DNA from 2 places in the Roseibaca calidilacus genome. Region 1 is predicted to be linked to the other one. Evidence: riboswitches for the same ligand, from Rfam matches in the RefSeq annotation. Region 1 holds a riboswitch; the other holds the start of a gene.

The links. Region 1 has a riboswitch for cobalamin ahead of AWT76_RS08120 (hypothetical protein). Riboswitches for the same ligand answer to the same signal wherever they lie in the genome.
Region 2: it holds a riboswitch for cobalamin, as region 1 does, so the genes downstream of both, AWT76_RS04450 (TonB-dependent receptor plug domain-containing protein) here and AWT76_RS08120 (hypothetical protein) in region 1, are expected to answer to the same signal.

Annotation. Positions count from the first base shown of each region.
Region 1 is NZ_FBYC01000004.1:933,517-948,235, forward strand. Features, by position in the region: gene AWT76_RS08075 (tryptophan 2,3-dioxygenase) at 1-33, shown strand, start outside; gene AWT76_RS08080 (AMP-binding protein) at 30-1,673, shown strand; gene AWT76_RS08085 (ABC transporter substrate-binding protein) at 1,729-2,859, shown strand; gene AWT76_RS08090 (branched-chain amino acid ABC transporter permease) at 2,914-3,834, shown strand; gene AWT76_RS08095 (branched-chain amino acid ABC transporter permease) at 3,831-4,811, shown strand; gene AWT76_RS08100 (ABC transporter ATP-binding protein) at 4,808-5,557, shown strand; gene AWT76_RS08105 (ABC transporter ATP-binding protein) at 5,554-6,240, shown strand; gene AWT76_RS08110 (acyl-CoA thioesterase) at 6,243-6,644, shown strand; gene AWT76_RS08115 (RidA family protein) at 6,641-7,051, shown strand; cobalamin riboswitch at 7,172-7,372, shown strand; gene AWT76_RS08120 (hypothetical protein) at 7,480-7,782, shown strand; gene AWT76_RS08125 (homocysteine S-methyltransferase family protein) at 7,897-8,943, shown strand; gene metH (methionine synthase) at 8,940-11,663, shown strand; gene cobO (cob(I)yrinic acid a,c-diamide adenosyltransferase) at 11,728-12,336, shown strand; gene AWT76_RS08140 (cobyric acid synthase) at 12,623-14,068, shown strand; gene AWT76_RS08145 (DUF2852 domain-containing protein) at 14,254-14,655, shown strand.
Region 2 is NZ_FBYC01000004.1:196,305-211,023, forward strand. Features, by position in the region: gene fghA (S-formylglutathione hydrolase) at 1-414, opposite strand, end outside; gene AWT76_RS04400 (AEC family transporter) at 447-1,376, opposite strand; gene AWT76_RS04405 (TetR/AcrR family transcriptional regulator) at 1,474-2,091, shown strand; gene AWT76_RS04410 (glycerophosphodiester phosphodiesterase family protein) at 2,079-2,828, opposite strand; gene AWT76_RS04415 (RidA family protein) at 2,821-3,285, opposite strand; gene AWT76_RS04420 (CTP synthase) at 3,361-5,004, opposite strand; gene secG (preprotein translocase subunit SecG) at 5,122-5,484, opposite strand; gene AWT76_RS04430 (adenylosuccinate synthase) at 5,637-6,929, shown strand; gene AWT76_RS04435 (DUF2842 domain-containing protein) at 6,929-7,156, shown strand; gene AWT76_RS04440 (prolipoprotein diacylglyceryl transferase) at 7,219-9,411, opposite strand; gene AWT76_RS04445 (thiamine diphosphokinase) at 9,632-10,306, shown strand; cobalamin riboswitch at 10,336-10,546, shown strand; gene AWT76_RS04450 (TonB-dependent receptor plug domain-containing protein) at 10,680-12,515, shown strand; gene AWT76_RS04455 (ABC transporter substrate-binding protein) at 12,493-13,314, shown strand; gene AWT76_RS04460 (FecCD family ABC transporter permease) at 13,311-14,297, shown strand; gene AWT76_RS04465 (ABC transporter ATP-binding protein) at 14,294-14,719, shown strand, end outside.

The DNA of each region.
Region 1 (14,719 bases):
CCCGAATTGTGGAATGTGAGGACAGAGCTATGACGGACCTGCGCCCCTCTGCCCATACTGACAGCTTTGCGCGCGATGCCTTGCCCCCGCGCGAGCAATGGCCGGATCTGGTTCTGGACGGGTTCGACTACCCCGACCGGCTGAACGCGGCGGTAGAGCTGACTGATGCCATGGTCGCGCGCGGGTTTGGCGACCATACCGCGCTTGTGGGCAATGGGCGGCGGCGCACCTACAAGGAACTGACCGACTGGACCAACCGTTTGGCGCATGTGCTGGTCGCGGATCTGGGCATAAAGCCCGGCAACCGTGTGCTGATCCGGTCCGCCAACAACCCCGCAATGGTGGCCTGTTGGCTGGCCGCGACCAAGGCGGGCGCGGTTGTGGTCAATACCATGCCAATGCTGCGCGCGGGCGAATTGGCGAAATATATCGACAAGGCCGAAATTGAATTCGCGCTATGCGACACGCGGTTAATGGATGAAATGACGGCCTGCGCCGCGCAAAGCCAGTATCTGAAAACCGTTGTCGGGTTTGACGGCACATCCAACCATGACGCCGATCTGGACCGCATGGCGCTGGAAAAGCCGGTGCGGTTCACGGCGGTCGAAACCGCCCAAGACGATGTGGCGCTGCTGGGTTTCACCTCTGGCTCGACCGGAGAGCCGAAGGCGACGATGCATTTTCACCGCGATATCCTGATAATCGCCGACGCCTATGCGCGCGAGGTGTTGCAGGTCACGCCGGATGATGTGTTCGTCGGCTCGCCGCCCTTGGCGTTCACCTTCGGGCTTGGGGGGCTGGCGGTGTTTCCGTTGCGGTTTGGCGCAAGTGCTGTGCTGCTGGAAAACGCCTCTCCGCCGAACCTGATAGAGATCATCACCCGCTACCGCGCCACGATCTGCTTTACCGCGCCCACAGCCTATCGGGTGATGCTGCGCGCCATGGCGGATGGGGCGGACCTGTCCAGCCTGCGCATTGCCGTGTCGGCGGGCGAAACCCTGCCCGCGCCGGTCTATGACGATTGGCTGCGCGCCACGGGCAAGCCCATGTTGGACGGGATCGGGGCCACGGAAATGCTGCATATCTTCCTGTCGAACCGGCTGGAGGACCACCGCCCCGCCTGCACCGGCAAACCCGTGCGGGGTTACAGCGCCTGCGTGGTCGATGCGGCGGGCAACCCCGTGCCCCCCGGCACCATGGGGCGGCTGGCGGTGCGCGGGCCAACTGGCTGTCGCTACCTGAGTGATGCGCGACAGGCCAGTTATGTCCAGAATGGCTGGAACATTACCGGCGATACGTTCGTGATGGATGATGACGGCTATTTCCACTTTGCCGCGCGCAATGACGATATCATCCTGTCCGCTGGCTACAACATTGCCGGGCCAGAGGTGGAGGCCGCGCTGCTGGCCCACGCCGCCGTGGCCGAATGCGCCGTCATCAGCGCACCGGACCCGGAGCGCGGCGCGCTGGTCGAGGCGCATGTGGTGCTGGCCGAAGGCCATAACCCCGGCCCCGACATGGCCCGCGCGCTGCAAGAGCATGTCAAAGCCAGTATCGCACCCTTTAAATACCCGCGCAGCGTGGTGTTTGCAGACAGCCTGCCCAAGACACCGACGGGCAAGATTCAACGCTTTCGCATAGCGCCGGTGCATGGCGCGACGATCAAGGATTGACCACCGCGCGGCCAAGGCCGCAATCTGCCAAAACCAAAACAGGGAGACGACAAGAATGAAAAATCTGCTTCTCACCACCGCATTGGCTGCCCTTGCAACCGGCGCGCAAGCCGACATCAAGGTCGGGATGATTACCACGCTGTCGGGTGGCGGCGCGGGCCTTGGTCTGGATGTGCGCGACGGGTTCTTGCTGGCGCTGGCCCAAGCGGGCCGCGACGACATTGAACTGGTCATCGAGGATGACCAGCAAAAGCCCGATATCGCCGTGCAACTGGCCGACAAGATGATCCAGTCCGAGCGCGTGGATGTGATGACCGGCATTATCTGGTCGAACCTTGCGATGGCGGTGATTCCGTCTGCGGTCAACCAAGGCGTGGTTTACCTGTCGCCCAATGCCGGGCCGTCGCAACTGGCCGGGCGCGGCTGCCATCCGAATTACTTCAACGTGGCATGGCAGAATGACAACCTGCACGAAGCGGCGGGCGCCTATGCCAACACCGCGGGCTATAGCAACAGCTTCATTCTGGCGCCGAACTACCCGGCTGGCCAAGATGCGCTGACGGGCTACAAGCGCATGTATGAGGGCGACTTGGCGGGCGAGGTCTATACCCAGCTTGGCCAGACCGATTATGCCGCTGAAATCGCGCAGATCCGTGCGTCGGGGGCCGATAGCGTGTTCTTCTTTCTGCCCGGCGGCATGGGCATTTCGTTCCTGAAGCAATATGCCGATAGCGGTGTGGATATCCCGGTGGTGGGTCCGGCCTTTAGCTTTGACCAAGGCATCTTGCAGGCGGTGGGCGAAGCGGCGCTGGGCGTGGTCAACACCGCGCAATGGTCGAAAGACATCGACATTCCGGTGAACACGGCATTCGTCGAAAGCTTTCAGGCCGAATTTGGCCGCTTGCCTTCGCTTTACGCCAGCCAAGGGTTCGACACGGCGAACCTGCTGATTTCTGCGCTGGAAAAGGCCGACCCGTCCGATAACGAGGCCTTCCGCGCAGCCCTGCGCGAGGCCGATTTCGACAGCACGCGCGGCGACTTCCGCTTCGGGCCGAACCAGCACCCGATCCAGACCATCTACGCGCGCGAGGTCATTCAGGAAGGCGATGTGTTCACCAACCGCATTATCGGGGTTGCGCTGGAAGACCATGCCGATGCCTATGCGGCAGAATGCCAGATGCCCTAAACGGTTCTTGGCGGCAGGGATGTCCTTGCCGCCAGTCCTGCTGGAAAGGTTCCCATGTCCACCATCCTTGTCATCGAACAGGTCCTGAACGGCCTGCAATCGGGCGTCATGCTGTTTTTGATGGCAGCGGGCCTGACGCTGATTTTCGGCGTCATGGGGCTGATTAACCTTGCGCATGGCTCGCTTTACATGGTGGGGGCCTTTGCTGCCGCCGCCGTGGCGGGCGCGACCGGGTCATTCCTGCTGGCGCTGCTGGCGGCGCTCGTGGCGGCGGCGGCGGCGGGCGTTCTGGTGGAAACGCTGGTCATTCGCCGCCTATATGCCGCCGACCATCTGGACCAAGTTCTGGCGACCTTCGCGCTGATCCTGATCTTTTCCGAAGGCACGCGGCTGATCTTCGGGTCGTTCCCGCTATACTTGGACATCCCAAGCTGGCTGTCTGGCCCGGTCACGCTGCCCGGCGGCATTCAATACCCGCTTTACCGCTTGGCGCTGATCGGGGCAGGGCTGGCGGTTGCCATGGCTTTGTGGCTGCTGATAGAGCGCACGCGCATCGGCATCCAGATTCGCGCGGGCGAAAATGACCGAGAGATGATTGCCGCCCTTGGTGTCGATATATCAAGGCTTTACACGCTGATCTTCGCGCTGGGGGCCGCCCTTGCGGGGCTGGCTGGCGCACTTGTAGGCGCGATCCAGTCGGTGCAGGTGGGCATGGGGGAACCCGTGCTGATCTTGGCCTTCGTCACGATTGTGATCGGCGGCATCGGGTCCATCAAGGGGGCGTTTATCGGCGCAATCCTTGTGGGGCTGACGCAAACTTTGGGCAGCGTGTTCCTGCCGGTGCTGTTTCGGCTGTTTCTGGACCCGGCCACGGCCATGTCCTTGGGCGCATCCTTGGCCAATATGGCAGTCTATATATTGATGAGCCTTGTGCTGATCTTCCGCCCCACCGGCCTGATGGGAGCGCGCGCATGATCCGCGAAAGCTACCTGAACGCCGCGCTTTTGGCCGGGCTGCTGGCGGTGCCGCTCTGCGCGCTGCTGCTGGATGAGCCCTTCATCATAACCCTTGCCACCCGCGCGGCCATTCTGGCGCTGGCCGCCGTGGGGCTGAACATTGCCCTTGGCTGGGGCGGGTTGGTCAGTTTTGGCCATGCCGCGTTTTTCGGGATCGGCGGCTATAGCATGGGCATTCTGGCGTTCCATGCGCAAAATTTCATGCCGCTGGATCTGGGTTTCATGGTGTTCGACGGCACGAAATCCATGCCCATTATCTGGCTGGTGGCGGTGGTCCTGTCAGCCTTCGTGGCGCTGCTTATCGGGCTGCTAAGCCTGCGCACCAGCGGGGTGTATTTCATCATGATTACCCTCGCTTTCGCGCAAATGTTCTATTACTTCGCCATTTCATGGTCGCGCTATGGCGGCGAGGACGGGATATCCATCTATATCCGCAACGATTTTCCCGGCCTGGACACGCTGGTGCCGATCCAGTTTTTCAGCATCTGCTTTGCCGCGCTTCTGCTGGCGCTATGGCTGAACGCGCGGCTGGTGGCATCGCCCTTTGGCCTTGCGCTGAACGCAGCGCGGCAAGTGCCGGTGCGGGTGCAGACCGTGGGGCTGGACCCCGCGCGCCTGAAACTGGTGGCCTTTGTCATCTCGGGCGCGATCACCGGGCTGGCAGGGGCGCTGTTTGCCGACCTGAACCGCTTTGTCAGCCCGTCCATGTTTTCGTGGCATCTGTCGGGTGAATTGATCGTGTTGATTATCCTTGGCGGTGTGGGCCGCCTGATGGGGCCGGTGGTCGGTGCGATGCTGTTTGTTACGCTGGAACATGTTCTGGGCGGGTTCACCACGCATTGGCATATCGCGCTGGGGGCGATCTTGCTGGGCGTCGTGCTGTTCGCGCGCGGCGGCGTGATCGGGCTGGTTTGTGGACCGAAGGGGCAATCATGACCCAGACCATTCTGGAAACCCGTGGTATTTCCAAATCCTTCGGCAGCCTGAAGGCCAGCGATAGCGTGTCCATAGACCTGCGCGCGGGCGAAATCCATGCTGTGATCGGCCCAAATGGCGCGGGCAAATCGACGCTCATTCACCAGATCTGCGGCGGTCTGCGGCCCGATGCGGGGCAAGTGCTGCTGCAAGGGCAGGACGTGACCGCACTCAGCACCGCCGCGCGGGCACGCAAGGGGCTTGGGCGGACCTTTCAGATTTCGGCGCTGGCAATGGAAGACAGCGTGCTGGAAAACGTGATGCTGGGCGCGCTGGGGGCCAGCGGGCGGCCTTGGCGGTTCTTGGCACCTGTCATGGGCGACCGCGCCTTGCGCGACCGCGCCGAGGCCGCCTTGGAACGCGTCGGCCTGCAAGACAACAGGCAGACCCGCACCGCAGCACTTAGCCACGGCCAGCGCCGCCAGTTGGAGGTCGCCGTGGCCCTAACCCTTGACCCGCGCGCCTTTGTCATGGACGAACCCATGGCAGGCCTTGGCGCGGAAGGGTCCAAGACCCTGACCGGCTTTCTGGACGGGTTGCGCGATCAGGCCCCGATCCTGCTGGTGGAACATGACATGGATGCGGTGTTTGCACTGGCCGACCGCATCAGCGTGCTGGTTTACGGGCGTATCATCGCCACCGGGTCGGTTGATGACATCCGCACCAACCCAGAAGTGCGCGACGCCTATCTGGGGGAAAGCGCATGACATTGCTGCGGGTCGAAAACCTGACTGCCCGTTACGGCGCCTCGCAAGCCTTGTTCGGGGTGGATTTCACGCTGGCCGAGGGCGAGGTTCTGGCGCTGATGGGCCGCAATGGCATGGGCAAGACCACCACCGTCAAGGCCATTTGCCGGATGATCCCGTCGCAGGGCAGGCTGGAATTTTCCGGCCAAAACCTGCATGTTCTTCCCAGTTTCCGTGCCGCGCGCCTTGGCCTTGGGCTGGTGCCGGAAGGGCGGCGCTGTTTTGCCAGCCTGAGCGTGGCTGAAAACCTGATCGCCGCCGCGCGCCCCGGTCATTGGACATTGGAGCGCGTCACCCGGTTTCTGCCGCGCTTGGGCGAACGGTTGGGGCAGCGCGCGGCATCACTGTCGGGGGGCGAACAGCAGATGCTGGCCATTGGCCGCGCGCTGATGACCAATCCGCGCCTGCTGATCCTCGACGAGGCCACCGAGGGGCTGGCCCCCCTGATCCGGGCCGAGATCTGGGGCACCATCGCCGCGCTGAAACGCGACAGCGGCATGTCGATCCTTGTCATTGACAAGACGCTGTCGGAACTGGCGCAGGTGGCTGACAGCGCCGCGATCATCGCGCGCGGCAAGACCGTCTGGTCTGGCGCCATGGAAGACCTGAGCGCCGATGTCACCGAGCAATATGTGGGTGTCTAGGCATGTATGAATTTCACCAGAAGGTTCTGTTCAAGCATTGCGACCCCGCCGGGATCGTGTTTTTCCCGCGCTACTATGAGATGGTCAATGATTGCGTGGAAGCCTTCTTTGCCGATGTGCTGGATTGGCCGTTTGAGGCCATGCATGGGGCCGGGGCCGTGCCGACCCGCGCCATCGACACTGAATTCCTCGCGCCCTCGCGCCATGGCGATGCGCTGGTGCTGGAAATGCGGATCACAGCACTTGGCCGCACGTCCTGCGGCTATGGCATTGTTGCGCGCTGCGCTGGGCAAACAAGGTTCACCCACCGCGCCACGCTGGTCAATGTGGATGCGGCAGGCCGCCCCAATGCATGGCCCGCACGCGTGGCCGCGACGCTAGAGCAAGTGAAAGACCCGACATGACGCATAAAACCATCCAACCGAGCGGCTGGCTGCCTGCCAAGGGCTATGCCAACGGTATGCTTACGCGTGACGGCGTTTTGCACATTGGCGGGCAGATCGGCTGGGACGGCGATCAGCGGTTCGTTGCCAATGATTTCGTGGGCCAGATGCGGCAGGCTTTGGCCAATATCGTGGCGATTGTCGAAGCCGCGGGCGGCCAGGCCAGCGACATTACCCGCCTGACATGGTTTGTCACCGACAAGCGCGAATATCTTGCGCGTCAGGCCGAGGTGGGCCGCGCCTACCGCGAGGTGATGGGCAAGCATTTCCCCGCCATGTCGATGGTTGTTGTGGCCGGGCTGGTCGAGGATGCCGCCTTGGTCGAGATTGAGGCCACCGCCCATATTGCAGCCGCAGAAAACCGCTAAAGCATGTCGCGCAAAAGTGGTTCCCGGTTTTGCGCAAGTAGACATGCGGTCATAAAAGGCTGGAGTGTGGCGCGTGAATGCAAATGAACGCGATGCACTCTGGACAAAGCTTGCGCAACGGGCCACTCTACCCCTGATGGTGCCCGGCCCCGGTGGGGTTGGCTGAAAAGGGAACATGGTGCGGGCTTGCCCCTAGTCCATGACTGCCCCCGCAACTGTAAGCGGCAAGCACCCCCGACATGACCACTGGCCTTGCGCCGGGAAGGGTTGGGGGCGCGTTGAGCCGCAAGTCAGGAGACCTGCCATCACCGCCCCGTTGCATGCCGCAACAGGGCGTTTGTTGGAACCGGGCGGGGTGCCTCGGGGGTCAGACATCGGCGCGCGCGCCCGACCCCTTTGGCAGGCCGTCCTCATGCGCGGAGGGCGCTATGCTGTTAAACCACACGATCCTGCAACTTCGAACCACGGGGCTGCCGCCCAAGCGCGCCCGCGAATTGGGCCATCTGGGCTATTTGCAATGGCTGGGCAGTTTGCCCGGTTTTGCCAGTTACCAAGCAGAGGCCATGCGCGCCTATGCCGCCGCAAAACCCTATCTGCGCGAATCCCCGGCGCTGGCGGTGTTTTGCGAGCTATTGGTGGAAAGCACGCGCAATCCCGCGCAGCCGCTGACTTTGATCTTGCCGTCCAAACAACGGCGCGGCGGCGCCAAAGGGCGGCGCGCGGTTATGTGATCCGGCCCTGAATATGAATTGAATTCATAGTCTGGGTGAAAATCATTCGGTTTTTTCCGGGTTCGGGCAAGGCTATATCCTGCCCGAACCCTCAGGCATGGAAGAACAGACCCGATGAAAGATGTTGCCCTGCACGACTCGCCCGTTCTGGCAGAATTGCGCGCTTTGGTCAGCGAACGCATTCTGGTGCTGGACGGGGCCATGGGCACGATGATCCAGACCCTTGGCCTGTCGGAAGAGGATTACGCGGGCGGCGGCCATATCCATGGCCCCACTTGCCGCCACCACACCGACCACCCGCAACAGGGCAATAACGACCTGCTGGTGTTGACCAAGCCTGACGCGATCGAAGATATCCATTACCAATTCGCCATGGCGGGTGCGGATATTCTGGAAACCAACACGTTTTCCGGCACCACCATTGCACAGGCTGATTACGGGCTGGAAGGCGCGATCCATGATCTAAGCGTGGCGGGCGCGCAGGTCGCGCGGCGCGCGGCGGACCGGGCGCAGGCCGCGGATGGCAAGCGCCGCTTCGTGGCCGGGGCCGTGGGGCCAACGAACCGCACCGCGTCCATCAGCCCCGATGTAAACGATCCCGGGTTTCGCGCAGTCACATTTGACGATCTGCGCCGCGCTTACGGGCAGCAGATGGAAGGGCTGATCGAAGGCGGCGCCGATATTATCCTGATTGAAACCATTTTCGACACGCTCAACGCCAAGGCCGCGATATTTGCGGCGTTCGAGGTGTTCCAGAAAATCGGCCAGCGCTTGCCGCTGATGATTTCGGGCACGATTACCGATGCATCGGGCCGCACGCTGTCGGGGCAGACGCCCACCGCCTTTTGGCATTCGGTCGCCCATGCGCGGCCCTTTACCGTGGGGCTGAATTGCGCGCTGGGGGCCGACCTGATGCGCCCGCATCTGGCCGAGATTGCCGGTGTGGCCGACACATTCACCTGCGCTTACCCCAATGCCGGGCTGCCCAATGCCTTTGGCGGTTATGACGAAACGCCCGAGCAAACCGCCGCCCTTGTCGGCGGCTTTGCCCGTGACGGGTTGGTCAATGTGGTGGGCGGCTGCTGCGGCACCACGCCCGACCACATCCGCGCGATTGCCGACGCCGTTGCCCCCTATGCCCCTAGAGAGGTGCCCGCATGACCCGTTATTTGCGACTATCTGGTCTGGAACCCTTCGTGCTGACGCCCGATATTCCGTTTGTGAATGTGGGCGAGCGCACCAATGTCACCGGCTCTGCCAAGTTCCGCAAGCTGATCGTGAATCGCGACTACGCCACCGCGCTGGATGTCGCGCGCGAGCAGGTCGAGAACGGCGCGCAGATCATCGATGTGAACATGGATGAAGGGCTGATCGACAGCAAAAAGGCAATGGTCGAGTTCCTGAACCTTGTCGCCGCCGAACCCGACATCGCGCGCGTGCCGATCATGATCGACAGCTCTAAATGGGAGGTGATCGAAGCCGGCCTGCAATGCGTGCAGGGCAAATCGGTGGTCAATTCCATTTCCATGAAGGAAGGCGAAGACCAGTTCCGCGAACAGGCGGGGCTGTGTCTGGCCTATGGCGCGGCGGTCGTGGTCATGGCGTTTGACGAGCAGGGCCAAGCCGATACTTTCGCCCGCAAGACAGAGATCTGCGCGCGCGCCTACCGTATCTTGACTGAAGAGTTGGGCTTTCCGCCCGAAGACATCATTTTCGACCCGAACATCTTTGCTGTCGCCACGGGCATCGAGGAACACGACAATTACGGTGTCGATTTCATCAATGCGACGCGCTGGATACGCGAAAACCTGCCCCACGCGCATGTGTCGGGCGGCGTGTCGAACCTGTCCTTTTCGTTTCGCGGCAATGACACGGTGCGCGAGGCGATGCATGCGGTCTTCCTGTATCACGCCATCCGCGCGGGCATGGATATGGGCATTGTCAACGCGGGCCAACTGGCGGTCTATGACCAGATCGACCCTGATCTACGCGAGGCTTGCGAAGATGTGGTGCTGAACCGCCAGCCCAAATCCGGCGGCACCGCGACCGAGAACCTTTTGGACCTTGCCGACCGCTTCAAGGGCGGCAAACGCGAAGAGCGCGTGCGCGATCTGGCATGGCGCGAGTGGCCGATTGACAAGCGGCTGGAACATGCACTGGTCAACGGCATTACGGAATTCATCGACGCCGACACCGAAGAAGCGCGGCAAGCTGCCACGCGCCCGCTTGATGTGATCGAAGGGCCGCTGATGGCGGGTATGAACGTGGTGGGCGATCTGTTCGGCGCGGGCAAGATGTTCTTGCCGCAGGTGGTGAAATCCGCCCGTGTCATGAAACAGGCCGTGGCCGTTCTGCTGCCCTATATGGAAGAAGAAAAGCGCCTGAATGGCGGCACCGGGCGGCAATCCGCGGGCAAGATCCTGATGGCAACGGTCAAGGGCGATGTGCATGACATTGGCAAGAACATTGTCGGCGTCGTGCTGGCCTGCAATAATTTCGATGTGATCGATCTTGGCGTGATGGTGCCGCCGCAAAAGATTTTGCAAGTGGCGCGCGACGAAAAGGTCGATGTGATCGGTCTGTCAGGGCTGATTACGCCCTCGCTGGACGAGATGGTGCACTTGGCGTCCGAGATGGAGCGCGAAGGCATGGACCTGCCGCTTCTGATTGGCGGGGCGACCACGTCCAAGGTGCATACCGCGGTCAAGATCGCGCCGCGCTATTCCGGCCCTGCGGTCTATGTGCTGGATGCCAGCCGCGCCGTGGGGGTGGTCAGCAACCTGTTGTCACCCGCGAATAAGGCCGGGTTTGTGGATGGCATCCGCACCGAATATGCCGAAGTGACCGCCCGGCACGAACGCGCCGAGGCCGCGAAAGACCGTCTGCCGCTGGCCAAGGCCCGCGCCAACCCGCTGCGGCTGGATTGGGACAGCTACCACCCTACCGCGCCCAAATTCACCGGCACACGCGTGATCGATGATTGGGATCTGGCCGAACTGGCCGAATATATAGACTGGACGCCTTTCTTCCAGACTTGGGAAATGAAAGGGGTTTATCCCAAAATCCTTGACGACCCGAAACAAGGCGACGCCGCGCGCGCGCTGCTGGCCGACGCGCAAGACATGCTGAACCGCATTATTGCCGAGAAATGGTTCACCCCGCGCGCGGTGGTCGGGTTCTGGCCCGCCAATACGGTGGGCGATGATATTCGCCTGTTCGCCGATGACAGCCGCAGCACGGAACTGGCCACGTTCCATACGCTGCGCCAACAGCATAGCAAGCGGGCCGGGCGGCCAAACCTGGCCTTGTCGGATTTCGTGGCGCCGCTTGGCACGCCCGACCATATCGGCGGCTTTGTCGTGACCGCCGGCCCCGAAGAGGTCGAGATCGCCGCGCGCTTCGACCGCGCGAATGACAATTACGCCGCCATCATGGTCAAAGCCTTGGCCGACCGCATGGCAGAGGCCATGGCAGAGGCGCTGCACGCCCGCGTGCGCCGCGATTATTGGGGCTATGCGCCGGACGAAGGCTTCACCGCGCAAGAGCTGATCGCCGAACCCTATGCCGGCATTCGCCCGGCGCCGGGCTACCCTGCGCAACCCGACCACACCGAAAAGCGCACGCTTTTCAAGCTGCTTGATGCAGAGGAGGCGACCGGTGTCACGCTGACCGAAAGCATGGCCATGTGGCCGGGATCATCCGTTTCGGGGCTGTATATGGCGCATCCGGACAGCTATTATTTTGGCGTGGCAAAGGTCGAACGCGACCAAGTTGCCGATTATGCTGCGCGCAAGGGCATGGATATGGCAGAGGCGGAGCGCTGGCTGGCCCCGGTGCTGAATTACGACCCCAATGCGCGACAGGCGGTCGCGGCCGAATAACCCCCCTCGCGCGCGGCGCGCGGGGCTGCTATCCATCGGGACATTCAGCGCAAGGACAACGCCTATGGACGACATCGCCCGCCGCCATAACGAGAAGATGAAGCGCATCAAGGAAGCGCGCGACAAGATCATGGCAACCAAGACCGAAGAACGCGGTCTGATCATGGTGCATACCGGCAATGGCAAGGGCAAATCCTCGTCCGGGTTCGGGATGATCATGCGCTGTATCGCGCATGGTATTCCGTGTTCGGTTGTCCAGTTCATCAAGGGCGGATGGGAAACCGGCGAGAAGATGTTCCTGCGCGAACGGTTCGCCAAGGAATGCCGGTTTTTCGTGTCGGGCGAGGGGTTTACATGGGAAACGCAGGACCGCGACCGCGACGTGGCAGCGGCCCAAAACGGCTGGCGCATTGCCCAAGAACAGATCTTGGACCCTGAAATCGGCTTCGTGTTGCTGGACGAGATCAATATCGCGCTGCGCTACGACTATCTGGATATCGACGAGGTGGTCGATTTTCTGCAAAGCCGCAAACCGCCGATGACCCATGTCTGCCTGACCGGGCGCAACGCCAAGCCGGAATTGCTGGAAGCCGCCGATCTTGTGACCGAGATGACGCTTCTCAAACACCCGTTCAAGGATGGCGTGAAAGCCCAGAAGGGCATCGAATTCTGATCCGTTGCAGGGGGCTTTGCCCCCGCCGCGCGTGCCGCGCAACTCCCCCAGGATATTTTTCCAAGGATGAAAAGGCTTTGTTTACCATTTTGGGCCAGGTTGGAGTTGCGGCACAGGGAGGGATCCCGATGGCCGCCAAGGGTGAAAGCACCGCGTCCTCCCCGGTTCCCCGGCCCAGGGCGCGGTGCCGACCCGGCTTTTGGCGCTCCGATCCTATTCATCCTTGCAAAAATATCCCCGCCGGAGGCGCATGTCAGCCGCTCCGCGCAAGTTGTGGGATGTTGCCGTGACCGCTTTGATGATTCAAGGCACCGGCAGCAATGTCGGAAAATCGCTGCTGGTGGCGGGGCTGTGCCGTGCGGCGCGGCGGCGCGGGCTGTCCGTGGCCCCGTTCAAGCCGCAGAACATGTCGAATAACGCGGCTGTGACCGCCGACGGTGGTGAGATCGGGCGCGCGCAGGCGCTTCAGGCGCGCGCGGCGGGGCTGGAGCCGGTGGTCGACATGAATCCGGTGCTGTTGAAGCCGGAATCTGAGACCGGCGCGCAGGTCATCGTTCAGGGGAAGCGTTTGACCAGCACGCGCGCGGCGGATTACGCCGCGTTGAAGCCCGGATTGATGGGCTATGTGCTGGAAAGTTTCAAACGGTTGCGCGGGCAGCATGATCTGATTCTGGTCGAAGGTGCTGGCAGCCCGGCCGAAGTGAACCTGCGCGCCCATGACATTGCCAATATGGGCTTTGCCCGCGCCGCCGATGTGCCGGTAATTCTGGCGGGGGATATTGATCGCGGCGGCGTGATCGCTCAGATCGTGGGCACGCAAGCCGTGTTGGAGCGCGGCGATGCCGCGCAGATCGCAGGCTTTATCATCAACCGGTTTCGGGGTGATCCGCGTCTGTTCGACGATGGCTACAAGATGATCGCAGCGCGCACGGGCTGGCGGGGCTATGGGGTTTGCCCGTGGTTTGCCGATGCGTGGAAACTGCCCGCCGAAGATGCGCTGGACCTGAGCGCACCCGCGCGGGCGGCGGGCTTGCATATTGTCTGCCTTGCTCTGTCACGGATTGCCAATTTTGACGATCTGGACCCGCTGGCGCTAGAACCGGGGGTGCGCCTGACCATGCTTGGTCCGGGCCGCGCCATTCCCGGCGATGCTGATCTGGTCATTCTGCCGGGAACCAAATCCACCCGCGCCGATTTGGCATTTTTGCGGGCGCAAGGGTGGGATCTGGACCTTTTGGCGCATTCTCGGCGCGGGGGGCATATTCTGGGCATATGCGGCGGCTATCAGATGCTGGGCCGGACCGTGGCCGACCCAGACGGGGTGGATGGCCCGCCCGGCACGACGCCCGGTCTTGGGCTGTTGCAGGTCGACACCGTCATGGCGGGCGATAAATGCCTGTCCCGTGTGCAGGGGGTGCATCTGGGCAGCGGGCAGCCGCTGCAAGGGTATGAGATGCATATGGGCCGCACATGCGGCGAAGATCAGGCGCGCCCCTTCGCCACGCTTGCCGGGGGGCCGGAAGGGGCGGTCAGCGCGGATGGGCGCGTGGCTGGAACCTACCTGCATGGAATGTTTGCTACCGATGCGTTCCGTGCCGCATGGCTGGGCGGCTTTGGGGTGGCGCGGTCTGACATTGGGTTCGAGGCGACGGTCGAGGCCACGCTGGATGCGCTGGCCGACCATCTGGAGGAAGCGCTGGATGTAGACGGCTTGCTGGCTGTCGCGCGTTGATCCCTGTTTTCCCGTGCGCGGCGACTTGCCCTGCAACTGAACGCTTGACTGCGGCGGCATGTTTCTTTCGGCGGCGCATGATATTTTTTGCAAGAATCTCTTGAACCGTGGCGTGTTTTCCCCAAGTATGTTAATGTGAATAACATTCACACCAAGGCATGGCTTAATTTTGAGAAGGGGACGACATGACAACGCTTGCAGCACCGTCAAACTGGTTTCGCCGCGCGGAACTCTGGCTTGATGGCTACGGAAAACCGGCTTGGATTGCCGCAATGGTTCTGGGCTTTATCCTGTTCTGGCCGATCGGCCTTGCAATTCTTGCCTACATGATCTGGGGGAAACACATGTTCAAATCATCTTGCCGCAAATCTTATGCTATCGGCGGCGCGGGCAAATCGTCCGGCAACAGCGCGTTCGATGCCTACAAGGCTGACACGCTGCGCCGTCTGGAAGATGAACAGGCCGCCTTTGACGCGTTCCTGACCCGCCTGCGCGAGGCCAAGGACAAGGCGGAATTCGACCAGTTCATGGCCGACAATCGCAAACAACGCGACGCCGAAACACGCGATGTTTCCGCACCGCTCTGAACCAAGCTGACCCAGGCGACCGCCCCATTCGGGGCGGTTTTCGCGTTGTGGTCCTTGCGCCGCA
Region 2 (14,719 bases), 740 kb from region 1:
GTCCTCTTCCAAGGCGAAATAGGCGAACAGAACGCGCGGCAAGTCGTGCGTGATGTATTCCCACATGCGGTAATGCGCTGCCCATGGGGCTTGCGTGGCATTTACATAGAACCCCGCGCCTTGGCCCAGATCATAGGCCGGGTCATCGGCCACGCCCTCGCCGCGGGGGCTGGTATCGGGAAACACGACCGCCACGCCATGCGCTGCGGCATGCGCCTGCAAACCCGCCTTGGTCATGGCGTTTTCATGCGTGCAGGTCAGGCCCGACAAATACCAAAGCAGTGGCACCGGGTGCTGTGCCGCCTCTGCGGGCAGGAACAGCCCAAAGGTCATGTCGCAGCCGGTGGCCTTCGACGGATGCCTGTAAACCCCCTGCACGCCGCCGAAACACCGGTTTTCTGAAATCGTTTCCATGTCATGTCCCCATTTCTTTGGGCCGCAACCTGTCAGAACTGGCTGACCCATGCAACGACCAGCGGGATCGTCGCCATGCTGATAAGCGTTGAAACAAGAATTGTGGCGGATACGCGCGCGGGCCCGGCATTGTAATGCTGCGCCAAGATGAACACATTGCCCGCAACAGGAAGTGCCGCGCCTGCGATCAGAACCGCGCTTGCGACCGGCTCCAGCTTGAATACGACCAGCGCAAACAACGCGACGACGGCAGGGTGCAGCCCCAGTTTTACGAAGGTCAGCCAAGTGACAAGGCCCAGACGCTCGACCCGTTTGTCCGCCAGCGATGCACCAATCGCAAACAACGCGCCCGGTGTGGCCGCAGCGCCCAGAAGTGTCAGCGTGTCATTGACCGGCGCGGGCAAGGCCAGCCCCGTAGAGGCCCAGACCAGCCCCGCCACCATGGCTACCACCATCGGGTTGCGCGCCACCGCGCCCAGCAGTTTTTGCGGCAAGGCCCGATCAATCTGGCCTTGGCGGGCCAAGGTTATCATCATGGTGAACAGCGAGGAGAAGACCACAAGATCCACCGACAGGATAATCAGCATATAGGGAACCGATTCCGCGCCCAGCAGCAGCGCCAGCATTGGCAGCCCCATGAAACCGGTATTGCCGATAATGCCGCATTGCGCTTCTATCGTGGCTTCTGAAAGGCTGGCGCGGCGCAGGAACGCCAGAAACATCACCGCCAGATAAACCGTTAAGCAAGCCAGCAAATAGGCTCCGATCACGCGCGGTTGCCAGATGTCATCCAAGCCCAGATTGGCGGCAAACCCGAACAGAAGCGCCGATAGCGCAAAGTAGAACACGAATTTCGTCAGATAGGCCGTTGCCTCTAATGGGAAAAAGCCCAGCCGCGCCGCCCCAAGGCCAAGCCCGATCAGCGCAAAAAACGGCAAAGTTTCCAAAAAGATCGTCACCATATTCCGAACCTGTTAAAATGGTGGCCTATGCGCGCCAGCGGAACCGCTTTTCATACCGGGCGCAAGTGCCTATCTGTAACATATGGCAGGAGCAGGCATGACGACGGCAGAGATTTCGATCCCGCAGGGGCGCAAGGTTCAACAGGTGCTGGATGGGGCACGCGCGGTTTTCGTGGCGCATGGCTATGAGCGTGCCAGCATGGATGAAATCGCGCGCACGGCGAGCGTATCCAAGGCAACCGTGTACAGCTACTTCGCCGATAAACGCGAATTGTTCACCGCGATGTATCGCGCGGAAATGCTGCGGTTGGCCGATTCGGCGGTAGAGTTGAACGACACGCATCTGTCCCCAGAGCACGCCCTGCACGAGGCGGGGCGGCGAATGCTTGACTACCTGACGTCTGATTTCGCGCTGGCGATGTATCGCATTTGCGTGGCCGAAACCCCGCGCTTTCCCGAAATTGGGCGCGCCTTTTACGAAGGCGGGCCAGAATTGGGCCGGGCCTGTTTCGGTGCCTATCTGCGCGCCGCAACCGAGCGCGGGGTGCTGCGTGTCGATGACATTGACCTTGCCGCAGACCAGTTCTTTCAACTGTGCCAGACCACGATCTGCGACCGCATGATTTGCGGTGTGCAATACACTTTCACCGAAGCAGAGATCGAGCATGTTCTGGCCGGGGCCGTGGCGACCTTCATGGCGCGCTACGGGGTGTAACCCTCAAAGGTTATGTTGTCTGCAACGTGCCGCGCTTGGGCTTCTTGCGCGGTGTCGCGGATTGTCCAGCACAATACCGGCATGCCTTGGGCTTTCAGCGCGGCGACCGGGGCCATGTCCAGCAGTTGCCACTCATGCGAAATGAAGCTGGCCCCTGTGGCCGCGACGGCGTTCAGGGTCGCAAGTTCCGCCAAGCGGTCATGGGGCACGCCCGGCCAATCCTCTGGCGCAAAAGCACAGGTTACCAGCCCGCGCGGGATGTCGGGCGCGAGCCGCGCCATGGCCGCCATGCTGTGCGGGTTGAAGGACATGACCGCGACCGGACCTTGATAGCCCCGCAGCGCGGCGGCGGTGTCGGCTTCCAGCCGCCCATCGACGGGGCCAAGGGTGCGGCTTTGGTCCTTCACCTCTATCAATAGGGGCGCGCGGCCTGCGACAAGGGCCAGAACCTCGCGCAGGGTCGGAATGCACTCGGACGTGCCGCGCAGCGGCAAATCTGTCAGCTCGTGCGCGGGCCGGTCTGCGACCGCACCGGCGGCATAGGTCAACCGCTCCAGATTGTGGTCGTGAAACACCAGCGCCACACCGTCGGCGCTGGCTTGCAGGTCAATCTCTAGTGCATAGCCTGCGGTAACCGCAGCTGCGATGGCGGCGCGCGAATTCTCCGGCCCTGCCAATCCGTGCAGGGCGCGATGCGCGATGGGGCGGGTCAGAAACGCGGGTGGTAGATCAGACAATCTCGAAAATGCCTTCGATTTCCACGGCCACGCCCAAGGGCAGGCTGGGTGCGCCCACGGCGGCGCGGGCATGGCGCCCGGCCTCGCCAAAAACGGCAACCATCAGGTCGGAACAGCCGTTCACGACCTTGGGTTGGTCGGTAAAATCGGCGGTGCAATTCACGAAACCGGTCAGCTTGACCACGCGTTTCACGCGGGTCAGGTCACCCCCGCAAGCCGCGCGCAGTTGCGCGATCAGCGCCAAACCGCAGGCGCGGGCGGCGGTCACGCCATCCTCGACCGATGTATCGGCACCCAGCGTGCCGCAGATCAGACCATCCGCCCCGCTGGAAATCTGGCCCGAAATGAACACCAAAGGCCCGCTTTGCACGAAAGGCACATAATTCGCCGCAGGCGCGGGGGCGTCGGGCAAGGTCAGGCCAAGTTCGGCAATGCGGGCTTCGATCGGATTGGACATGATGGCACCTTTCGTCATTTTCCCTGCACTATGCCCGAATGGGCGGCTGTGGAAAGGGCGAAAAAGCGCGGCAGGTCAGACCAACCGCGACACTTCGACCGCCGCGCGCACGAAATCAGCGAAAAGCGGGTGCGGCTCGAAGGGTTTCGATTTCAGTTCTGGGTGGAATTGCACGCCGATGAACCAAGGGTGATCGGGATATTCCACGATCTCGGGCAGCGAGCCGTCCGGCGACAGGCCCGAAAAGCTAAGCCCCTTTGCCTCCAATGCGTCGCGGAACTTGGTATCCACCTCGTAGCGGTGGCGGTGGCGTTCCTCGATCCGGGTCGTGCCGTAAATTTCCGCCACGCGCGAACCATCCAACAGGCTGGCATTATACGACCCAAGCCGCATGGTGCCGCCCTTGTCGTCGCCCACCTTGCGTTCGACCTTGTGATTGCCCTGCACCCATTCTTTCAGGTGGTAGACCACGGGCGTAAAACGTTTCTTGCCCGCTTCGTGGTCGAATTCCTCGGACCCGGCATCGGCAATCCCGGCCAAGTTGCGCGCGGCTTCGATGCACGCCATTTGCATACCCAGACAGATGCCGAAATAGGGAATCTTCTTTTCCCGCGCATAGGTCGCAGCGCGGATTTTGCCTTCGGTCCCGCGCTCGCCAAAGCCGCCGGGCACCAGAATGGCATGATAAGGTTCCAAGGCGCTGGACGGGTCTTCGCTGTCGAACACCTCGGCGTCAATCCACTCTACCTGCACCTTCACACGGTTGGCGATGCCACCATGCACAAGCGCTTCCTTGATGGATTTATAGGCGTCCTCTAGCTGCACATATTTGCCGACAATGGCGATGCGCACCTCGCCTTCGGGGTGCTGCAAACGGTCGATCACATCATGCCAGCGGTCAAGCTGCGGGCGCGGGGCAGGGGTAATGCCAAACGCGTCCAGAACGGCTTGGTCCAAGCCCGCTTCGTGATAGGCCAAAGGCGCTTCGTAGATGGATTTCAGGTCATAGGCCGGGATCACCGCCTCTGGCCGGACATTGCAGAACAGCGCGATCTTCTGGCGTTCCTTTTCCGGGATCGGATGTTCAGACCGGCAGACCAGCACATCAGGCGCGATGCCGATGCTTTGCAATTCCTTGACCGAATGCTGCGTGGGTTTGGTTTTCAACTCTCCCGACGCGGCCAGATAGGGCAAGAGTGTCAGATGCATGAAAATACACTGACCGCGCGGGCGCTCATGGCTGAATTGGCGGATGGCTTCGAAGAAAGGCAGACCTTCGATATCGCCCACCGTGCCGCCGATTTCGCATAGCATGAAATCGACCTCATCTTCGCCCACGGCCAAGAAGTCTTTGATTTCATTGGTCACATGCGGGATCACCTGAATGGTGCGCCCCAGGTAATCGCCCCGGCGTTCGCGTTCCAGCACGTTGGAATAAATCCGCCCTGACGACACCGAATCGGTGCGCCGCGCCGCGACCCCGGTGAAGCGCTCGTAATGGCCAAGGTCCAGATCGGTTTCGGCCCCGTCATCGGTGACGAACACCTCACCATGCTCGAATGGTGACATCGTGCCGGGATCGACATTCAGGTAAGGGTCTAGCTTGCGCAGCCGCACGGTAAAGCCCCGGGCCTGCAACAAGGCGCCCAATGCCGCAGAAGCAAGCCCCTTGCCAAGGCTCGAAACGACACCACCGGTAATGAAAATATAACGCGCCATGGGTCTGCTCGGACCTCCCCGTGAAGTGTCAGAATTGGAAAACGGCGCGCGAACCGGCACACCTTCACGGGACTTATGCCTTACCCGAGAATGCGCGCGCCCGCAAGCGGGCAGCCTTTACTCTGCCGGTGGCGGTGCAAGCGAGTCGTCGGTCAGGCTGGGCGGCAGCAGGCTGTCGGCGGCGGGCAACTCTGGCGTTGCCGGTGCTTCTGCCGGGGCGGGAACGCCCAAACGGTCCAGAACCGACGTGCTGGCCGATTGCTGCGCTGCCAGAACCGTCAAAAACAGCGAAGTTGCGATGAAGCTGGCGGCCAGCCCCCATGTCAACTTGGCCATGGCCGTCAGCGGCGGGCGGCCTGCTTGCGGGTTGCCGTCGCCCCCGCCAATGCCAAGCCCACCCCCTTCGGAGCGCTGCACCAGCACAACGCCGATCAGCGACAGCGCCAGCAGAAGGTGAACAATGAGCACGACATTTTGCATCAGGAAACCCGCGAATAGCTTTGTCGTTCACTTAGGCGTTCATGCGCATGTCTGCAACCCCGCATCGTGGCACGCAAATCAACAGATTCGGGTTTTCCGCACCCACGCAACAGGGTAAGAGCGGAACGGTTTCAGCAAGGAAAGGTCCGGGAATGGCCAATGTCGTGGTGGTCGGCGCGCAATGGGGCGACGAAGGCAAGGGAAAAATTGTCGATTGGTTGTCCGAGCGGGCCGATGTCGTGGCCCGCTTTCAGGGCGGTCACAATGCCGGGCATACCTTGGTTATTGACGGCAAGGTCTACAAGCTGCACGCGCTGCCCTCGGGCGTTGTGCGCGGCGGCAAACTGTCGGTCATCGGAAATGGCGTGGTGCTGGACCCGTGGCATTTGGTGCAAGAGATCGAAACGATCCGCGCCCAAGGCGTGGACATCACGCCCGACACCCTGATGATTGCAGAGAATACCCCGCTGATCCTGCCTTTCCACGGCGAATTGGATCGCGCGCGCGAAAACCAGAACTCTGTTGCGAAAATCGGCACCACCGGGCGCGGAATTGGCCCGGCCTACGAAGACAAGGTCGGTCGTCGCGTGATCCGCGTGGCCGATCTGGCCGATGACGCAACCTTGCAACTGCGCGTGGACCGCGCGCTTGTGCATCATGATGCGCTGCGCCGTGGTTTGGGGCTGGACCCTATCGACCGTGACGCCCTTCTGGCCAGCCTGCGCGAGATTGCACCGCAAATCTTGCCCTTCGCGGCCCCTGTCTGGAAGGTGCTGCAAGACAAGCGCAAAGCCGGTAAGCGCATTTTGTTCGAAGGCGCGCAAGGCGCGCTTCTGGACGTGGATTTCGGCACCTACCCGTTTGTTACATCCTCCAACGTGATCGCGGGGCAGGCGGCAACTGGCGTGGGCGTTGGTCCCGGCGCGATTGATTTCGTTCTGGGCATTGTCAAAGCCTACACTACCCGCGTGGGTGAAGGCCCGTTTCCGACCGAATTGGACGATGCCGACGGGCAGCGTCTGGGCGAGCGCGGGCATGAATTTGGCACCACCACCGGGCGCAAGCGCCGCTGCGGCTGGTTCGATGCCTGTCTGGTGCGCCAGACCTGCGCCACTTCCGGCGTGAATGGCATAGCATTGACCAAGCTGGATGTGCTGGACGGGTTCGAGGTGCTGAAAATCTGCGTGGGCTACGATCTGGATGGCACCATGCTTGATTACCTGCCCACGGCCGCCGAAGCGCAGGCGCGGTGCCAACCCGTCTACGAGGAGATGCCCGGCTGGTCTGAATCGACCGAGGGCGCGCGCTCTTGGGCTGATTTGCCTGCCAATGCCATCAAATATGTCCGCCGCGTGGAAGAGTTGATCGGCTGCCCGGTCGCGCTACTTAGCACATCTCCAGAACGTGAAGACACTATCCTAGTCACAGACCCATTCGAGGATTGATGGCCCTTTCCTACAAAGCCCGCAAACGCTGGTCGATATTCGCCCTTGTGGTGGCGCTGCCGCTTTACATTGTTGTCACGGTTAACGTGGTCGAACTGTTCGATCGCCCGTCCTTTTGGGTGGAACTGCTGATTTATGTCGTCTTGGGCATTGTCTGGACCTTGCCATTGAAGAAAGTGTTTCTGGGTGTGGGCAAGCCCGACCCGGACGCACCGCCAGAGCAATAGACAGACATCAAACAAAAAAGCCCCGGCGCGTGCTGCCGGGGCTTTTTGTGTGTTGTTCGCGTTTAACGCTGGGCGTATTTCCGCGCCGGTTCGTCGTATTCCGAAGCCGGAGCAAGGCGGAACGCACCGGCATTCCCCCGTTCCAGACGCCCTTCGCGCAACAAAGTGCCAAAGCCGCGCAGCATGTCCTCGCGGCTGACCTCTTTCCCCTCGTTATAGGCCAGAACAAGCTTCATCAGGTCGGGGCGCGAGAATTCCTCCTGGCCCAGAATATGGGTCGAATAGGCCGCGGCGGCTTCGATCTGGTCGTCCAGAAGCCAAGCATCCACGTCATCGGCAAACGCCTTGAACGTCTCGACCGTGTCTTGCCCGAGAGCGGTGCCATCAACGTCAGGCACGATGGTTTCGGCTGCCTGACTGGCGCGGATGCGACGCGGGCGCACCGGGCCGCTGGCGGCGGTTGCGGCGTCCACCCGTTGCTCTGACACAAGAACCAGCGGGGTCCGGCCCGACAAGGGCCGCTCGGTGCGGCGTGCGGTTGCGACAGCCGGGCGGCGCGGGCGCGGGTTAAGTTCGGCCGAGTCGTCATCCTGTGCGGCAAAAGCGTCGGCCTCTGCTGCGCGCGGTGCTTTGGCAGTGACCTCTGCGGGGGCGTCCGCCATCCGCATGGTTGCGGGCGCGCGTTGCGGCGCGGCAGCCTCAACCACGGGCGCGCTGTCAAGGCTCACCTCATCCTTTTCCCAGATGTCATAATCCGCGTCATTCGCGGCCTTGTCGTCTTGGGTTGCGCGGGCGCGCGCTGCTGCACGGACAAGGGCAGGATCAAGCGGGGCGGGTGCGTCCATGCTCGCCCGATATTTGTCAATCTCCCGATCCTGCTCGATATCACGACGGCGCGGCCCTTCCACGATTTCTTCGGCACGGGTGGCTGCAACCGCGACCTTGATATGTTCGAACGTCTCGCGGCGGCGCTTCGAATCACGCTCGCCCAAAGCCGATTTCGCGGTTTCCAGCAGGCGCTCGGCGGTGCTTTCGGTATCGCCGGGGATACGCTTCTTGGCCTTGCGGTTGAAATGCGGGTGGCGAATGATCGCTTCTTTTTCGATATCCGCCAGCTCTTCGACCAGCGAGCTTTCGGAACTTTGGTTCAGCCCGGTCCGCCCCAAGATATCGCGAATTTCGTTGCGCAGCGTTTCGATGGAGTGGCGTTCTTGTTCAAGGCGGGCCGCGTCCTGCATTTCGCGTTCCAGCTCAGCCTCGAAATCGTCCTCGTCCATCTCCTCGGCCAAGACCGACTTTGCCGGTGCGGCGTGTGAGGCCTCTGGCTGCCGCTGGCTCAGCTCTGCCGCGGGGGCTTCCAAGGGTTCGGGATGGGCAGGTGCCGAATCGGCGGCACTGTCCGCGTCGTCCGGTTCGAATTCATCTTCGAATTCGTCCTCAAACGAATCGTCTTGCGCATCCATGGTTTGCTCTGCCGCGACAGGTTGCATAGCGTCCAGAGCGCTGGACACGCTGGCAGGCGCGCTGTTTTGTGGCGCGTCCTCATCTTCGTCGAACAGGCCATAATCGTCGTATTCGTCGGAATTGTCCTGCGTGTCGGGCTGTGCGGCGACCGGTGCTTCGGTCACCGGTTCCAGCGACGTGTCCTCATCGGCGCTCTCGTCGTCCGACACGATGTCTTCTGACGCAGCCGGGCTGTCATCGGCCATGTCGCTGGCGTCAAACGCCACGATCTCGGCATCCTCCGCGTGCCCGGCCGTCTCTTCCGGCATGTCCTCTGCCATCAAGCTGGCAAGGGTATCTTCAAACTCCGGCTGTTCGGGGTCGGCGCTGTCGGGCAGGTCTGCATCAGGTGCGGTCCGCGGCGCGGCGTCCTCTACCGCTTCCGATTTGGCAACAGCCGCGCGGATGCGCGCCAGCTTGTCGGTAATCTCCGATGGTTGGGGGGGCGTCGCTTCTGCGTTCTGGTTGGGAGTTGCAGCGGCAGGTGCTGCTGCGGCCATCATTGCCGCAGGCGCTGCTGCGGTCGATGCCGCGCTGGCCAAGGCGAAAGGCGCAGGAACGGTTTGCGACAGGCTGTGATCCGCCTGCTGACGCAGGATGATCCCGTTTTCCTGAACTTGGCTCTCCACACGGCGCTGCACTTCGCGTTCGGCAATACGATGCAGCATTTCCGCGTCTGGGGTCGGCGGTTCCGCCCCAAAATAGCGGTCCTGCGCTGCCAAGTCCCGGAAATACTCCGCGATTGCCTGCATTGTGCCGAAAGGCTCATCAAAGCCTTCCAGAGTACACGAGAACGTACCGTAGGATACTGTAAGTATTTTGCTTGGACCAACCATCACATCGCTCTTTTACTAACTGCACGTTCCCCAAGATCGCGGAACACCAAAGCGATTACATGTTTGAACTTGGGTTTTTTTAAGATGTGATTATGACCATAACCCAAGTTTCGTGCCGCATTCGGAAGGTAGCCTATTGACCCTTGTTTTCCAAACACAGAATGGCGTCACGCTGGCCGGTGGGGCCGGTTTTGAACCTGCTGTTCTGGCCGAGGCGCTGGCGCTGGCACCCGATCTGGTGGCCGCCGATGGCGGGGCAAATCAGCTGGATGATCTGGGCCAGACCCCGCAGACCGTGATCGGCGACCTTGATTCGATTCGTCCCGCGCTGCGCGCCCGCCTTGGCCCGCGCGTGAACCATGTCCCCGAGCAAGACAGCACCGATCTGGACAAGTGCCTGCGCCTTGTTGCGGCACCCTTCATGATTGGTCTGGGCTTTCTAGGTGCGCGCACCGACCACACATTGGCCGCGATGACATCGCTTGTCCGCAATGGCAGTGCGCGGGTGCTGTTGCTGGGGGCAGAAGATATCTGCCTGCTGGCGCCGCCCGCGCTGACCATGCCCTTGGAACCCGGCGCGCGCGTGTCGCTGTTTCCCATGGGCGCGGTTGCGGGCCAATCGTCCGGGCTGGAATGGCCGATCGACGGGCTGGATTTTGCACCCGACGCGCGTATTGGCACCTCGAACCGGATGGCGGGCGACAGCTTGCGCCTGACCGTCAATGCGCCGCGCATGATCCTTGTGCTGGATCGGTGCTGTTTGCCCCGGCTTCTGGCCGCAATTCTGGCAACACCCGACTGGGCGCGTTGAAAAACTGTTGCGCCGACTCGGCGAAGGTTCTACGACCAACACACTTTGGTCCGGTTGTGTGAACAGCCGGTTAAAATGGGAACGCGGTGCGCGGCCTTTTGGGGCTGCAAATCCGCGACTGCCCCCGCAACTGTAAGCGGTTAGCAATGTCGGCATATGCCACTGTGGTGCAAGCCACGGGAAGGCCCGGCAAAGCGACGACCCGCAAGTCAGGAGACCTGCCAAAGTGTTCACCCTATCCCGGCGCGGGCGGCGCTGCGGGTAACGGTTTTACCGTAGCGGTGGCATCTTTCGCCGTCTGCGGTGCGCCCTGCACCTGCCGACATTCTCTCGTTTTGGGCCGCGCTGTCGGCCCTTGCATAGGTGTAGACCCATGGCCAAACGCCATTTCCTTGGCACGGTCGCAGCCCTTGGCCTGATGGCCGGTGGTGCTGCGGCACAAGATATTATCAACCTTGAAGAAGTGACCTTTTCGGTCAGCCGTGTTCCGCTAGAGCTTGGCCGCACCGGCGCGCGAGTGCAGGTGCTGACACGCGAAGATATTGAAGAAGCGAATGAAACAGAGGTAAACACGGTCCTGTCGCGACTACCCGGCGTGACCATGACCCAGCGTGGGCCGATTGGTGCCTCTGGCAGCGTGCGCATTCGCGGGGCGGATGAGCGTTATTTCCCGGTGCTTATTAACGGCATCAATATGAGCGATCCGTCCCAGTTGCAGTCGCAATTCAGTTTTGCTGGTCTGACCAGCAGCGCGGTTTCGCGGCTGGAAGTGTTGAAGGGCTCTCAATCGGCGATCTACGGGTCGAATGCGATTGCTGGTGTGGTCAATTTGACCATGGGGGAAATCCCTGACGAGGTCGGTTCTGAAACCAAGGTCACGACGGAATTCGGCAGTTTCAACACGCGCCGACTGGGGTTGTCCTACGGGCAGCGGTTTGAACGTGGCGAAGTGGCCTTCACCTTTGAGCGCGCCTTAACCGATGGTTTTTCCAGCGCCGATGAAAACGATGGCAACACCGAAGATGACGGTTTCCGCAGCACGATCCTATCCTTTCGCGCACGGCACGAATTGACGGATACCGTGGCGGTCGGGGCCTCGGCCTTTTACCAAGATTCGTTTAACGAATTCGACGCCGGTGCGGGGGTAGGCGGGGATGACCCCAACCGCTTCGGTCTGTCAGAGCGCTACGGCCTGCGCGGTTTTGTTGAATTCGCGCTCGGCGCGGTCGAGAATGAAATCAGCATTGAAACCAGCCGCAACGAGCGCGCCGACCCGAACGCGCCGACGACCTTTACCACGACCGATTTTCAGGGCGGACGCACAGGCATTCAATATAATGGGCGCGTTGATCTGTCGGGCAACAGCACCTTGGTGTTCGGTGCGCAATACCAGCGTGAAACCTATGATGCGTTCCGCCCCGGTGGTGCAAGCTTCGACGGCACGATCCGGCGCAATGCGCTCTTTGCCGAATACCTTTATGCACCGACCGAAAATATCGACCTTACATTTGCCCTGCGCCGCGAGGATGACAGCCGGTTTGGTGGACAGATCACGGGTCGCGCAGCCTTTGTCTGGCGTCCTGATGCCGCGACAGTCGTGCGCGCGTCTGCCGGGACAGGGTTCCGCGCGCCTTCGGCGAATGAAATGTTTGGCCCGTTTGGTGCCAACCCCAACCTGAAGCCCGAAGAAAGCGAATCTTTCGATATAGGTGTGTCGCGTGAATTCGGGGCGTTCAAAGCTGATGTGGCATTGTTCCGGACCGATATCGATAATCTGATCGGCTATACTACCGGCTATGTTCAGATCGCGGGCCGCTCGCGCCTGCAAGGGGTAGAAATGTCGGGCACCTATGACATAAGCGACAATCTCTCCCTGTCCGGCGCGTATACATTCACCGATGCTAAAGATCGCTCCGGCAACCCTGTCGGCAACGTGCCCAAGCATGATCTTGCAGTCTCGGTGGACTGGAAGATTATGGAAGGGTTGCGCAATACCACCACGCTTGCGGCATCTTCCGAGCGGTTCGGGTTTGGCGGGTCATCCATACCTGGATTCGGCGTGGTCAATACGAATTTCAGCTATGACCTGACTGAGCGCGCGCAACTGACCTTCCGTGTCGAGAACATCTTTAACAAACAGTATCAGACGGTTGAAGGTTACGGCACTTCTGACAGGGCCTTCTACCTTGGCCTGTCGTCGCGTTTCTAAGGCACTGGCTGCGGCCTTTGCCCTTTGGGCAGGGGCCGCGGCTGCGGGGCCACCCGAGAGGGTGGTCTCTATCAACCTGTGCACGGACCAGTTGGCCATGTTGCTGGCGGCACCGGGGCAGTTGGTGTCGATCTCGCGCATTTCGCATGACCCGAACGTGTCGGTCATGCTGGAAGAAGCGCGCAAATACCCCATCAACCACGGGCAGGCGGAAGAGGTGTTCCGCCTGAGCCCCGATCTGGTGTTGGCCGGGCAGTTCACCTCGTCCTACACGGTCGGGCTATTGCGGCGGCTGGGGGTAGAGGTGGTGCAACTGCCCATCGTCACCAGTCTGGACCAGATCCCGGACGCCATCCGCGAGGTGGGCCGTTTGCTGGGGCGCGCGCGCCAAGCCGATACTGTCGCCACGCAATTCGAAACCGATCTGGCCGCCTTGCGCGCCGATCCGGACCGCCGCCCCCGCGCGGCGTTGCATTATGCCAATAATTACACATCGGGCGACAAATCACTTGCCAATGACATTCTGACGGCGGCGGGCTTTGCCAATATCGCGCTGGAAGCGGGTCTGTCCGGCGGCGGCACCCTGCCGATGGAGCGGTTGCTCATGCTGATGCCCGATCTTGTCATTTCCGGTCAGAATTATCCCGGCGCGTCGCGTTCGGAATCTGTGCTGACCCATCCCGCGATGAACGCGCTGCGCGACCGGCACGCGGGCAGCGCGCTGTCCGATGCCGAATGGGTCTGCGGCACGCCCGCCGTTTTGCGCGCCATTGCCCGGCTGCAAGAGGCTGGCCAATGACCCGCACGCTGACCCTTGTCCTGAGTGTGCTGATCGTGGCGCTGTTCGCGCTGTCGCTGCTGATTGGCCCGGCGGGGCTGTCGCCTGCGACCTCGCTTGCCGCCCTGCTGCGGGGCGAGGGGCTGGCCGAAACGCTGGTCATGCGCGAAATCCGCCTGCCACGCGCCATTCTGGCCGCCATGATCGGGGCCGCGCTGGGCTTGGCGGGTGCGGCGATGCAGGGCTATCTGCGCAACCCCTTGGCCGAGCCGGGGTTGCTTGGGGTCTCTGGCTCTGCGGCTTTGGGCGCGGTGATCGCGCTGCAAACGGGCTTTGCCGCGCAATTTGCCTTGGGCCTGCCCATGGCCGCATTGCTGGGGGCGGTGCTGGCGGTGGGGCTGATCCTGGCGCTGGCGGGGCCACGCGGCGGCGCGCTGATGCTTATTTTGGCCGGGATCGCGGTATCCGCTTTGGCAGGCGCTTTGACCGCGCTGGTGCTGAACCTGTCGCCCAACCCCTTCGCCGCGTCCGAAATCATGTTTTGGATGATGGGCTCGCTTGCCGACCGGTCCATGACACATGTCTGGTTGGCCGCACCGTTCATTGCCCTCGGGGCTGTTGTGCTATTGGCCCAAGGCCGCGCGTTTGACGCGCTGACACTGGGCGAAGACAGCGCCGCCTCGTTGGGCGTGAACCTGTTCCGCTTGCGGCTATTGCTGGTGTTGGCCGTGGCCAGCATGGTGGGCGCGGCCACGGCGGTCGCGGGCGCTGTGGGCTTCGTGGGGCTTGTCGTGCCGCATATCCTGCGCCCATTTGTTGGCGCGCGCCCGTCAAGTTTGCTCTGGGCCTCGGCGCTGGGCGGCGCTGTGCTGGTGCTGGCCGCCGATATTGCCGTGCGGCTGGTGCTGCCTGACCGCGACCTGAAACTGGGGGTGCTGACCGCGATTGTTGGCGCGCCCTTGTTCCTGCACTTGGTGTTCAAGACACGGGGGCAGGCGCTATGACTGGTCTTGCCCTGTCCGATTTTGCCGTGGCCCGTGGCCCTTGTGACGTGTTGCGCGACATCAATCTTTCCGTGGGCGCGGGCGAATTCGTGGGCTTGCTGGGCCCCAATGGCGCGGGCAAGACCACGCTCATGCGCGCGGCACTGGGGATGATGCCGCATCGCGGGCAATCCTCGTTATCTTCCTTGCCCGCCCGCGCCCGCGCCCGCCATGTCGCATGGCTGCCGCAAGCGCGCGAAATCGGATGGCCGGTCAGTGTGGTGGATCTGGTCACGCTGGGACGTCTGCCGCATCTGCCACGCGGGCAAAAGCCGGGCGATGCTGACCGCGCCGCGATTGACGTGGCGCTTTCCCGCATGGGGCTGGACGGGTTTCGCACCCGCATCGCCACGCAGCTTTCGGGCGGTGAACAGGCCCGCGTT